2 linked regions of the Anatilimnocola floriformis genome follow. The main gene of each other region encodes a partner of the protein of the gene in region 2 in a complex. Links are inferred from orthologs where the notes say so. Each region holds a gene or a part of one and is shown on either strand. Other genes may lie near its edges. The genes, in order: rpsJ and nusB.

Region 1 (5,958 bases), 5.1 Mb from region 2 along the record:
CGCGGCGACTTCCTTGGTCTTTGGCTCTTTCAGCGACAACTCATCGAGAACCACCACGTCTTGCGAATTCAACTTGCTGGCGATCGCCATGCGAGTAGCGGCTTGAATCGCCTTCTTCGGCAAGCGATAGGAGTAATCACGATTGCGGAGAGCAAAGGCATGACCACCACCGGTACGCTGCGGAGCTTGCTTCGAGCCAGCACGAGCGTTGCCAGTACCCTTTTGACGATACATCTTCTTGGTCGTGCCGCGCACTTCAGCCCGCGACTTCGTCTTGTGCGTACCCATGCGTTTATTCGCTTGGTACATCACGACGACATCATGCAACAACTGCTTGTTGATGTTCGGAGCAATCGCGGCTGGGTCGATGTCGTACTTGCCGACCTCCTTACCCGCACGATCAAAAACCGGAAGACTTGCCATGACTTATTTATCCGAAGTAGTTCTTAAAACCTTGCTGCGACAGCAAAACTGGGCCTAGCTCTTGTAATTCGATTCGCGAATCACGAGCATCTGCCCCGGCGGACCAGGCACAGCACCATAGATCAGCAGCAGGTTCTTTTCCTTATCCACTTTCACGAGCCGCATGTTGCGGATCGTCACTCGCTCATTGCCGTAGCGACCGGGCATATGCTTGCCCTTCTTCATACGACCACCACCGCGGTTCGCGGCGAGAGCACCGGTACCACCCATGTGACGGTGCACCTTCTTCACACCGTGCGTGGCACGCTGACCAGCGAAATTCCAACGCTTCATCGCACCCGTGAAGCCGCGGCCCTTGGTATTGCCGGTCACATCGACCGTCTTCACACCTTCCATGGCCGAGACATCGACCGTTGCACCAACAGCCAGACCAGCGGCGGCACCGCGGAGCTCGCGAACAAACCGCTGCGGCTCGCAATTGGCCTTCGCAGGAACAGCAACGCCAGCAGCCTTGAGCTTGGCCGAGCGACGGCTAGAGATATCGGCAACGTGGCCCGATTCCGAGCGAGAAGCCAAACGGCGAGGCTTATCCAAGAAGCCGAGCTGAACGGCTTCGTAGCCATCCTTATCGGCAGTACGGACCTGCAGTACGCGGCAAGGGCCAGCCAGAACGACAGTCACGGGCAAGCAGGCCCCGGACTCATCAAATATTTGCGTCATCCCGACCTTACGGCCGAGTATTCCCTTGGTCATCGCGATATTCCTGTGGTCCGTTGCCCACCGAGAACACCAAAGCTCAACTTCAAAGCTTGGCTTTACTCGGACGGCTTCCGTTCAATAAAAACGGCTCGCATGAAACAACGAATTCGAAACAATTAAACAACAAACAACGTGCGCACTTGCAGCAAACGCCACTTAGCGAGTTGTTGCCTTGATTTTGATATCAACGCCAGCCGGCAGGCTGAGCTTATTGAGCGCTTCGATGGTCTTGGCAGTCGCCTGCACAATATCGATCAAACGCTTGTGCGTTCGGATTTCGTATTGCTGGCGAGCCTTCTTGTCGATCGTCGGACCCGAAAGGACCGTGTAACGCTCGACGCGGGTCGGCAGCGGAATCGGGCCGTGGACTTCGCTATGGGTACGCTTGGCCGTATCGACGATCTCCTGGGCACTTTGGTCCAGAATCGCGTGGTCGTACGCTTCCATTCGAATTCGAATGACTTCTTTCGCTGCAGCCACCGTGGCTCATCTCCTAACTTGCAAATGCCCAGCGGCCAAAGGTTGGCCAATTGGGAAGCGACTAAGATTAGCAGCGAAGCGGCAAAACGGTCAACGGGGTCTGCGATGAAATTTCAGTATTCCAGAGAATATTTCGCGAACCCGAGCGACTGCCGACGCCCAAGCGAGTCAAACGCCGGAAAAGTTTGCCCTATTGCCGCAAAACCAAGACCGGGCAGTGCGCCAATCGCACTACTCGCTCTGCCGTCGATCCCATTAGTAGTCGAGTTAGTCCTCTTAGACCGTGCGAGGGAATGACAATTAGCTGGGCTTTGTTCTGCTCGGCAAAATCCGCGATTCCGTGGGCTGGGTCGCCCAAAATCACTTCCAGAGTGACGGCAGAATATTTTTCAGCCGTGAGCCGTTCTTGCAGGGCTTTGCGAGCACTCTCGATCCGCGCGGTCGGATCGACGACTCCCCACACCTCGCCCGCTTCCAGCGGCGCGATGTCCTGAATCACATGCACGATGCTCACTTGGTTTGGCAGCTCGACTAATTGCAGCGCGACATCGAGCGCTCCAAACGACTCCGCCGAAAAATCGATCGGCACGACGACGCGTTGTTTCGGAAACCAAGTCATATAGCTGCTCCAGGGAAGAGGTGGATAGGCTTCATCCTATCGAATCGCCAGCGCAGAAGAAACGCAAGCATTTCGGCTGCTAGCAAGGCCCCGACGCTAGCAATTCACTGCCAGCCGCCGCAAAGTCGCCTTAATTCGCCAAAACGCACGGAGGCGTCAAAGTCGACTAAACCGTCACCACCCATCCAACCGATACATGCTGCGAATAGAAGTTTTCAGATTCCGTAGAAGGGGATCCGACGATGCCTCGTCGAGCCGCTGTTTGGGGAACGAGCCTGATGCTCGCTGCCATTTGTGTCGTAGCCATCGTGCGTGCACAGGATGGTAGCTGGCAACCTGCTGCTAGCAACTCGCCTCCTCCGGAACCCGCGTTTCTGCCTCCCCAAGCCATTGGCGATGCCGTGCCGGTCGCGATGCAAATCGACGATCCACCGCAACAACACGGCCCCGCGCCAGCCGCCTTCGGCTTCGGTGCTCGCCGCCAAGGGAATCAGCCTGGGCCGCAGCCGATTGCCGAAGCTCCGGCCAACGCCGAGCCGCTGCCGTTTCCGCCGGTAAATCAGCTGCCGCCTGCTGAATATGCTCAGCAACCGGCAACTCCACCTGGCCCAGTTCCGCAGCAGCGCAGCGTGCTTCGTCGTCCTGGTCAACCTGCACCTCAGGCAGCGCCGCAGCCCGAGACCTATCCTACGTCGGCCCCTGTTGTGCCGAACGAATCTGTTCAACAACAGCCTGTTTATCAGCAGCAACCGTCTGCCGCGCCGCGTTCGGTTCTCAAGCGTCCGACGGGACCAGTCATTGGTGAAGCCGCTGCGCCGATCGCGCCCGTTCAAGAAGCTCTGCCGCCGATCGCTGATGTGCCGAGCGGCTCGTCGCGCCGGCAATACGATCCTGCTACTCCTGCCTCGCCAACTCCGCGCAATCCCGCCCGCTCGGGCTTTGGCGCTGCATCCGACATCATGGTCTCGTCGCAATCGCCGCGGCTGCGCGTCGAACTCGCCGGCCCGCAATCGCTGATGGTTGGCAAGAGCGCCAAGTACACGCTCAACCTCGTCAACGATGGCGATGTCGCTGCCGACGACGTTCAACTCCGTCTCAATATTCCGGCCTGGATCAGTGTTGAATCGGGCGAATCGACTTCGGGCGATGCCGCCGCGCAAGCCGACGCTCAAGGCTCGATCCGCATGGTTTGGAATCTGCCGAAAGTGAAGGCCGGCTCGCAAGAAACGCTCCGCCTGCAACTCGTTGCTGCGGAAGGCAAGCCTTGCGAACTGACTGCCGATTGGACCTGCCGTCCCACGTCGCTAAAGGCCGCCATCGCGGTCAAACAGCCGCAAATCGAACTCTCGCTTTCAGGTCCTAGCGACATGGTCTTCGGCGAAGAAAAACCGTTCACCATCAATGTCAGCAACCCCGGCAACGGCGATGCCGAACACGTCGTTGTTCAACTCGTCGCTGGCGGCAATGCTCCGCAGACGGTCGAAGTCGGCACGGTTCCCGCCGGCAAAGCCAAAGACGTCAACGTCAAGGTTGTCGCCAATCAGCAAGGTGGCATGGATCTGAAAATGACCGCTACAGCCGATGGAAATCTCCGCGCCGAAGCCGCTGGTCGCATCATCGTGAAACAAGCGATCCTCGCCATTCACGTCGAAGGCCCGCCGCTCAAGTTTGCTGGCGCCGAAGCCACCTACGCCATTACCGTTTCGAACACCGGCAACGCTGCCGCTGACGATCTCACCGTTTCGACCACGCTGCCAACCGGGGCCAAGTATCTTGGTGGCATCGACGGCGCTCAGTTCGCCGGCGGCGTGTTGAAGTGGAAGGCCGGTCTCCTGCCGCCCGAAACACAACGCACCTTCGATATCCGCTGCCAGCTCAACGCTGCCGGCGCTCATCGTGTCGTCGCCCAAGCCATCGGTCCTCGCACCGGTGCTGTCGCTCACGAAGCCGAAACCACCGTCGAAGCCGTCTCGAATCTGAAGCTCGCCGTCAACGATCCGACTGGCCCAGCTCCGACCGGCCAGGACGTGACTTACGAAGTGCAGCTGATGAATCGTGGCAGCCTCGCCGCCAAGAACGTCAAGGTGGTGATGCAGTTCTCGGAAGGTCTCGAACCCTCGATCGTCGAAGGGGCCGAAGCTCGCCTCGTCCCAGGCCAGGTCTTGTTCGACACGCTGCCGGAACTCGCCGCTGGCGAACAGGTGGTCGTTCACGTCAAGGCCAAGGCCGTCAAGGAAGGCTCACACCGCTTCCGCGTCGAAGTGGTCAGCACCGACAACGACACCCGCCTGGTCAGCGAAGGAACCAGCCGCTTTTTCACCGACACCCGCGGCCCAGCCAACTCGGCTGCGACCCGCACGGCGACGAAGCCCAAGCTGGCCCCGCAACCGATTCAGAATATCCAACGATAAGCGTTGGAAGTCGAGCGACTCGCTCGTTCGTTTCAATCAACTCGTTCAAAATTCACCTCGAATTTTGAACGGCCCCTGGCAAAGTACTGCGGGAATAGTGATAGACAGTGTTCAAAGTTTCCAGCGAACTTTGAACGCCGCTCACAAGCATTAGCGAGCAACTTGCAGCGATTCCGTTGCAGACTCTTACGCCGTCGCTGCGGCGAGTCTAACTCAGCTTCTCAACAAACCGGACTGCGATTTCGAACATCGATCCCTTGCGCCGACAGCGAATGCGTTCGGCGAGCAGGCGGATGATCTGGTCCGAATCGGCGGCGAGCAAGTCGACGATGGCGAGATCAGAGAGAAGCGGATGGTCGCTCATGAGGCACAGACCACCGCGCGAGAGATCGATCGAGACCGCATCAAGCCGAGCGCCCATCGCCTCGCGTTGGCCGTTGACTGGTTGTACCGCCACCACCAGATGCGCCGGATTGCGCGGGCTATTGCGACGGTTTTGATCGAATTCGGTAGTCATCAGTCGCGCGGGTCGTTTCCCACGACGTGTTCGAGTGTCACTGGTTCGTCGGGGGCACCGGCGGCATCGAGCAGCGCGCGGGCTCGGCGAATGTCGGCGATCAAGCGACTCAGTTCGCGAACCGGCGGGATTGCGCCGATTTGCTTGGCGGCAGATTCGCGGTTCCAAGTGGCGGGTGCGGTTGGCGGCGAGGCAGAGAGTTCGAGTTGGTTCATGGGCTGGCAGGTTGAACGCGAAATCGAAACCAAGGGCGTTGCCCGGACAGATGTTGTCACCTACCGGCAAGCCGCATTAAAGATTGACCACTCCCCGCCAAAGGCAAACGAACGGTTGAATTTTGCACGCGCCATACCAGCAAGATCAACGCAATCGATACAGCCCGCAGCTGGCGTTTTCAGTGCGTCTCGCCTTTTGACGATTCCGACGATTCGCTATATTGAATGCGATTCGTCAACAACTGTTCACCGGCTAAGCCCGGCAATCTACGGATGGACGGAACGAGATGCCGCGCGAGAAGATTGTTACACCAGACCCAGACGATGAGCCGCTTGGTTCGGCAGGCGAATCGGGTTCGCAAGATGCCGACCGCGATTTGCGGCCGACGCGGATCGCCGAAATGATCGGCCAGCGCGATGTGATGGCCCGGCTCGACATCGTGCTCGATGCCGCCCGCAAGCGCGGCGAACCTCTCGGCCATATTCTCTTCGACGGCCCGCCAGGCCTCGGTAAGACGACCTTCGCCACGTGCA
Region 2 (6,063 bases):
TCATGGCCATGTGCAGCTGCGCACCGCAGTCGCAGCGGAGCGAATCGAGCAGGTCGCCCGTGAAGCAGGACGAATGCAACCGCACGAGCGGCGCATCGTTTTCGTCGAGCTTTCCTTTCACCAGCACAATCGGTTGCTGCGTTTCGAAACGGACCTCGTAGGCGATGATTGTGAAGTCGCCGTACTCGCCGGTGGGAATTGTGGCTTGGGCGAGGCGGGTGACGAGCTTTTCACTCACGCGGCGATACGCGATGAGTTGCTCGATCGAGATCATTTTCAAGTTGTGCTTGTCGGCGAGTTCGTTGAGATACGAGCGCGAGGCGCGATCGCCGGTGTCGTCGAGAATTTCGCACAGCACGCCGACCGGCGCGAGGCCGGCCATGCGGCAGAGATCGACGGCGGCCTCGGTATGGCCGGCGCGGCGGAGCACGCCGCCTTCTTTGGCCAGCAACGGATGGACGTGACCAGGGCGGACGAATTCGCCGGCGACGGAATCGCCACGGGCCATCTCGCGGACGGTGCGAGCCCGTTCATCCGCGGTGATGCCGGTCTTGCCGCTGCGGTGATCGATGGGGGTGAGAAAGCCGGTTTGCAGCGGCGCGGTGTTCGAATCGACGATCGACTGCAGATCGAGCCGGGCGGCTGTTTCCGGCAGAAGCGGGGCACAAAACTGGCCACGGCCACTGAGGATGAAATTGACCAATTCGGGAGTCGCCTTCTCGGCGGCACAGATGTAGTCTCCTTCGTTTTCGCGATCTTCGGCGTCGACGACGATAATCACCTCGCCGCGGGCAATGGCGTCGACGGCGGCTTGGATGGGCGAAAACTCACGAAACACAGGGATTCTCCGATGGTGGAAGGCTCCCTGCATTATAGCGCGAAGTCGCACCAGCGACAGGCCGCGCGTAGGATAGGCTTCCAGCCTGTCTTGAGATATTCAGAAGAGTTGCACGGACAGGAAGAGCTGCACGGACAGGCTGGAAGCCTATCCTACGGTTGACCAGCGGTTCGCGCCGCGGCCATGATTCACCTTCATTCACACCTCCCTCTCCGCCAGGAGCCCGCCATGTCTCGCTGCTTGTTGCTCGCTTGCCTGCCGTTGCTATTGCTGAGTTCGCTCGCCGTTGCTCAGGAAAAGGAGCCGGCCAAGAAGGAACTGAAGCTCGGCATCATCGGGCTCGACACTTCGCACTCGATGGCGTTTGCCAAGGAGTTCAACAATCCGAAAGTCGCCGAAGATCTCGCCGGCTGCAAGATCATCGCCGCTTATCCGCGCGGCAGTGCTGATATCGAATCGAGCGCGTCGCGGATTCCTGGTTACACCACGAGCATCAAAGAGCACGGCGTGGAGATCGTCGAATCGCTCGACGAACTGGTGAAGCGCGTCGATTGCGTGTTGCTCGAAACCAACGACGGCCGGCCGCATTTGGAGCAAGCACTCGTCTGTTTCAAGGCCGGCAAACCAACATTCATCGACAAACCAATCGCGGCCTCGCTGGCTGATACCGTTGCGATCTTTCGTGCGGCGAAGAAGTTCAACGTGCCGGTCTTTTCGTCGTCGTCGCTGCGGTTTGCCAAGGGCGCCCAAGAGATTCGCGGCGGCGCAATCGGCGACGTGCAAGGCTGCGATGCTTACAGCCCGTGTTCGCTCGAGAAGACGCATCCCGACCTCTTTTGGTACGGCATCCACGGCGTGGAGACGCTCTTCACCGTGATGGGCACCGGCTGTGAATCGGTCAGCCGCGTGTCGACCGCGGATTACGACGTGGCGACGGGCGTGTGGAGCGGCGGCCGCATCGGCACGTTCCGCGGCATTCGTGCGAAGGGTGGCACGGGTTACGGTGGCACGGCCTTCGGCAGCAAGGGGATTCGCGAGATCGGCAAGTTCGACGGCTATCGGCCGTTGGCAGTCGAGATCACCAAGTTCTTCCGCGGCGGCCCAGCCCCGGTTTCACCGGAAGAGACGATTCAGATCTACGCCTTCATGGAAGCAGCCGATGAAAGCAAACACGAAGGTGGCAAACCCGTGACGCTCGAATCGGTGCTGAAAAAGGCTGAATCCGCAGCGACCGCGCGGTTGGAGTCGCTGGGAGTGAAGTAGCCGGCCTACAACTACAACCAATTACGCCAGGTCCTCAAACAGCGCTTCTACAAACTCCGGCGCTTTGAACTCGGCGAGGTCAGCCGACTTTTCACCGAGGCCGATGAACTTCACCGGGATGGCGAACTTCTCGCGAATGGCGACCACCACGCCCCCTTTCGCCGTGCCGTCGAGCTTGGTGAGCATGATGCCGGTGCACTTGGCAGCCGTCGAAAATCCCTGGGCCTGGCTGATGGCGTTTTGACCCGCCGTGCCGTCGAGCACCAACAGCACTTCGTGCGGCGACTCGGGAATCTGCTTGCTCATCACGCGATGGATTTTTTCGAGCTGCTGCATCAGGTTTGTTTGCGTTTGCAGCCGGCCTGCTGTGTCGACGATGCAAATGTCGGCGTTCAGCTCGACCGCTTTCGCCACGGCGCGATGGGCCACGCTCGCTGGATCGGCGCCAGGATCGCCTTTGACGATTTCAGCGCCCAAGCGATCGGCCCAGATCGTAAGTTGCTCGACAGCGGCAGCGCGGAAGGTATCGCCCGCGCCGAGGACTACCTTTTTGCCTTGATCTTTGAATCGCTGGCAAAGCTTGGCGATGGTTGTGGTTTTGCCCGAGCCGTTCACGCCGACGACGAGAATGATGGTCGGCCCACTCGCCGCAAAGTTGATTTCCTGAGCTTGGCCAGGCTGATCGAGCAGGCCGCGGAGTTCTTGCTTAACCGCGGTAAGAATATCGTTCATATGAACGACACGGCCGCGGAAGTCGACCTTCACGCGATCGCGCAGTTTGTTCGCCGCGGCGACGCCCATGTCGGTCTTGATCAACGCGGCAAAGAGTTCGCCGAGGAATTCGTCGTCGACCAGCCGACCTTCGCGCTTGAACAAGTCGCGAATGTCGGTGTTGAGAATGTCATTCGTCTTCTTCAGCGCCGAGCGGAGCTTGCCGAAAAACGACTGAGGCTGTTCCGGCGCGGGCTTTTCTGCCGGGGCCGGCGGAACGACTTCCTCCGGCTTCTTTTTAAAGTAGTCGAAGAGTCCCATGATTATTCCGCGGGCTTGCCAGGTTTATTCGCGACCCGCCGTTCTTTGACGAAGCGATCCAAGATGCCGTTGACGAAATGGGACGATTGCTTCGCGCCGTATCGCTTGGCCAGTTCGACCGCTTCGTTGATGGCCACACGCTCGGGCGTATCGGAGTGCAGCATTTCATACGCACCGATCCGCAGGATGTTGCGATCGACAACGGCCATCCGCTCGAGGCTCCAGTTGTCTGCCGTTTTCTTCAGCAGCTCGTCGAGCTCCGACCGGTTCTTTCGCACGCCGGCCAGCAGTCCGCGGGCAAACTCCAGCACCTCGGCATCCTGCGTCAGCCGACTGCGCATGAAGTTATCGGCCTGGACTGTGTGACAATCCGGATTCAAATCGATTTCGAAGAGTACTTGCAGCACGACTTCTCGTGCGCGACTGCGGCGACTCATCGGGCGGGCAACTCCAGAGAACAGCGTGGGGGACGGCGACTTCTCTCAGTATACACTTTCGAGGCGATTTCCAGGTACGGGGTTGCGTTTGCATTTGCTGGCTTCCGCCGCGCGCCGCTGCTATGCTCAGCCCACAGCACGCAACTTTCCTCCCGCCTTTGGAGCCTTCGTTATGTCGCGCCCGCTCGATCCGAATTCTCCCCGCCAGCACGAGCTCGATCGCCGCACGTTTTTGCAAGCCGCTGGCGCGATGGCGGGGGCTGCTGTCATCGCAAACCTCGCTCCTGAACAAGTTCGGGCCGAAAAAGGACCGAACGAAAAACTCGTGGTTGGCGTGATGGGTGTGAACGGCCGCGGCGCGGCGTTAACCAAGGGCTTTCTCGCCAATGGCGCGCATGTGGCCTACATCTGCGACGTCGATGAACGGGCGGCAGGCAAGGTGGTTGAAAGCGTCAACAATCAGCAGGAAATCAAAGCGGTCGCTGTCGGCGATTTCCGCAAGATTCTCGACGACAAGCTCGTCGATGTGCTCGTTTGTGCCGCGCCGAACCATTGGCACGCGCCGGCGACCATTCTCGGTTGCTCGGCTGGCAAACACGTCTACGTCGAAAAGCCTTGCTCGCACAATCCGCGCGAAGGGGAACTCGCCGTCGAAGCGGCCCGCAAGAACAACCGCGTCGTGCAGATGGGCAATCAGCGCCGCACTTGGCCCGGCATCGGCGAAGCCATTCAAAAGATCAAGGACGGTGCGATCGGCAAGGTGCATTACGCCCGCGCCTGGTACAACAACAAACGGCCGAACATCAAGCACGGCAAACCCGCCGAAGTGCCGACGTGGTTGAACTGGACGCTCTGGCAAGGGCCGGCTCCCGACAAACCGTTCATGGACAACGTGATCCATTACAACTGGCACTGGAAATGGCACTGGGGCAACGGCGAGCTCGGCAACAACGGCATCCACGCGCTCGACGTTTGCCGCTGGGGTTTGGAGGTCGACTTCCCCAACCGTGTCACTTCCGGCGGCGGCAAGTATCGCCATGACGACGACCAAGAAACGCCCGACACGCACATCGTCACCTACAACTTCCCCGGCAACAAATCGATCATGTGGGAAGGGCTCAGCTGGTCGCCTCTCGGGTCGATGTTGAATCAGTTCGGCTGCAGCTTCCACGGCGAAGAAGGCTCGATCGTGATCATCGATCCCGGCTACAAGCAATACGACAGCAACAACAAAGAAGTCGGCGCGTCCCCCGCCGGCAGTAAAGGCGGTGAGGTCGATCACATCGCGAACTTCCTCGATTGCATTCGCACCGGCAAACGCTCCAACAGCGACATCGAAGAAGGCCACAAGAGCACGCTGCTCTGCCACCTCGGCAACATCGCCCACCGTGTGAACCGCGTGCTGACGACCGATCCGAAGAACGGCCACATTCAAGGTGACGAACAAGCCACCGCGCTGTGGAGCCGCGAATATCGGCCCGGCTGGGAACCGAAGGTGTAGCAATTCCGCGTTTGCGCACTACCGCCGCCTTTCTGTTGATCTGCTCGTGGGCGGCGGTTGCCACGGCACAGTGGCCCCAATGGCGCGGACCGACGCAGGATGGCAACAGCGTTGGCGAATCGCTCGTCGATAAGTTCCCCGAGGGTGGTCCGCCGGTGCTGTGGATCCGCGAGCTAGGCCAAGGCTATTCCAGTTTCGCGGTGGTGAACGAGCGGGCTTATACGCTGACGCAAACGCTCTACGAACAGCAACTGATCTGCCTCGATGCAGCCACCGGCGAAACAATCTGGACGACCAAGATCGGTTGGCCCTACGACGGCGGCGGTCTTTATCCAGGACCACGCTCGACTCCCGCGGTAGTTGGCGAGCGAGTCTTTTATGTCACGCCGCAAGGAACCGCCGGTTGTGCGCAAGCCAGTGACGGCGAGATCGTCTGGCAGGTCGACTTTCAAAAGACCTATGCAGGGACAGGGACCGAGTTTGGTTACTCTGCATCGCCGCTGGTGATCGATGAGCTCGTGATCTTGCCGGTCGGAGGGCCGAGCGCGGGCGTGATCGCGCTACGCGTCGCCGATGGTAGTCTGGCTTGGAAAGCCGGCAAGAAACCGGCGAGCTATTCGACCGCGGTGCCGATCGAATGGCGTGGCGAACCGCTGGTGGCCGTGCTCATGCAGAACTCGCTCTGCTGCGTGCACCGCCGGACCGGCGAACTCTGGTGGGAAGTCTCGCTGTCGGCCGGTTACGACGAACATGCCTCGGCGCCGCTGTACCGCGAGCCTCACCTGCTCATCGCTCGGCCGTTCAAAGGAGGCGCGACCTGTTATGAATTGGTCGCGGACGAAAAGACGGGCCGCTGCAAACCCGTGGAGAAGTGGGACAGCCCGCAACTGTCGAACGATGTCGCCTCGAGCGTGCTCGTCGGCGAAACCATCTTCGGCTTTGATCTGCGCGAAGCGCAGTCGCGGCTGAATCGTCCTTCGCGGGGCACCTTT

Evidence for each region.
Region 1: the proteins of nusB (region 2) and rpsJ are in contact, whole or in part, in a solved structure (PDB 3D3B), measured with the Escherichia coli proteins. The link is inferred for Anatilimnocola floriformis from one-to-one orthologs.

The regions. Positions count from the first base shown.
Region 1 is NZ_JAMLFW010000001.1:5,183,636-5,189,593, forward strand. Bases 1-2,804 are described here. They hold rpsJ (30S ribosomal protein S10), read right to left. Parts: upstream 1,663-2,804; coding sequence 1,339-1,662; downstream 1-1,338. Other genes in these bases: rplD (50S ribosomal protein L4), read right to left, coding at 1-423; rplC (50S ribosomal protein L3), read right to left, coding at 478-1,176; M9Q49_RS20420 (universal stress protein), read right to left, coding at 1,853-2,281; M9Q49_RS20425 (CARDB domain-containing protein), read left to right, coding at 2,524-2,804. Outside these bases: more of M9Q49_RS20425, read left to right, coding at 2,805-4,692; M9Q49_RS20430 (PilZ domain-containing protein), read right to left, coding at 4,901-5,209; M9Q49_RS20435 (hypothetical protein), read right to left, coding at 5,209-5,424; Holliday junction branch migration DNA helicase RuvB, read left to right, coding at 5,712-5,958. UniProt on the Escherichia coli protein: Involved in the binding of tRNA to the ribosomes. Part of the processive rRNA transcription and antitermination complex (rrnTAC). The complex forms an RNA-chaperone ring around the RNA exit tunnel of RNA polymerase (RNAP).
Region 2 is NZ_JAMLFW010000001.1:127,143-133,205, forward strand. The notes cover bases 1,854-4,762. They hold nusB (transcription antitermination factor NusB), read right to left. Parts: upstream 3,571-4,762; coding sequence 3,136-3,570; downstream 1,854-3,135. Other genes in these bases: M9Q49_RS00500 (Gfo/Idh/MocA family protein), read left to right, coding at 1,854-2,101; ftsY (signal recognition particle-docking protein FtsY), read right to left, coding at 2,123-3,133; M9Q49_RS00515 (Gfo/Idh/MocA family protein), read left to right, coding at 3,743-4,762. Outside these bases: ribA (GTP cyclohydrolase II), read right to left, coding at 1-838; more of M9Q49_RS00500, read left to right, coding at 1,067-1,853; more of M9Q49_RS00515, read left to right, coding at 4,763-5,071; M9Q49_RS00520 (outer membrane protein assembly factor BamB family protein), read left to right, coding at 5,083-6,063. UniProt on the Escherichia coli protein: Part of the processive rRNA transcription and antitermination complex (rrnTAC). The complex forms an RNA-chaperone ring around the RNA exit tunnel of RNA polymerase (RNAP).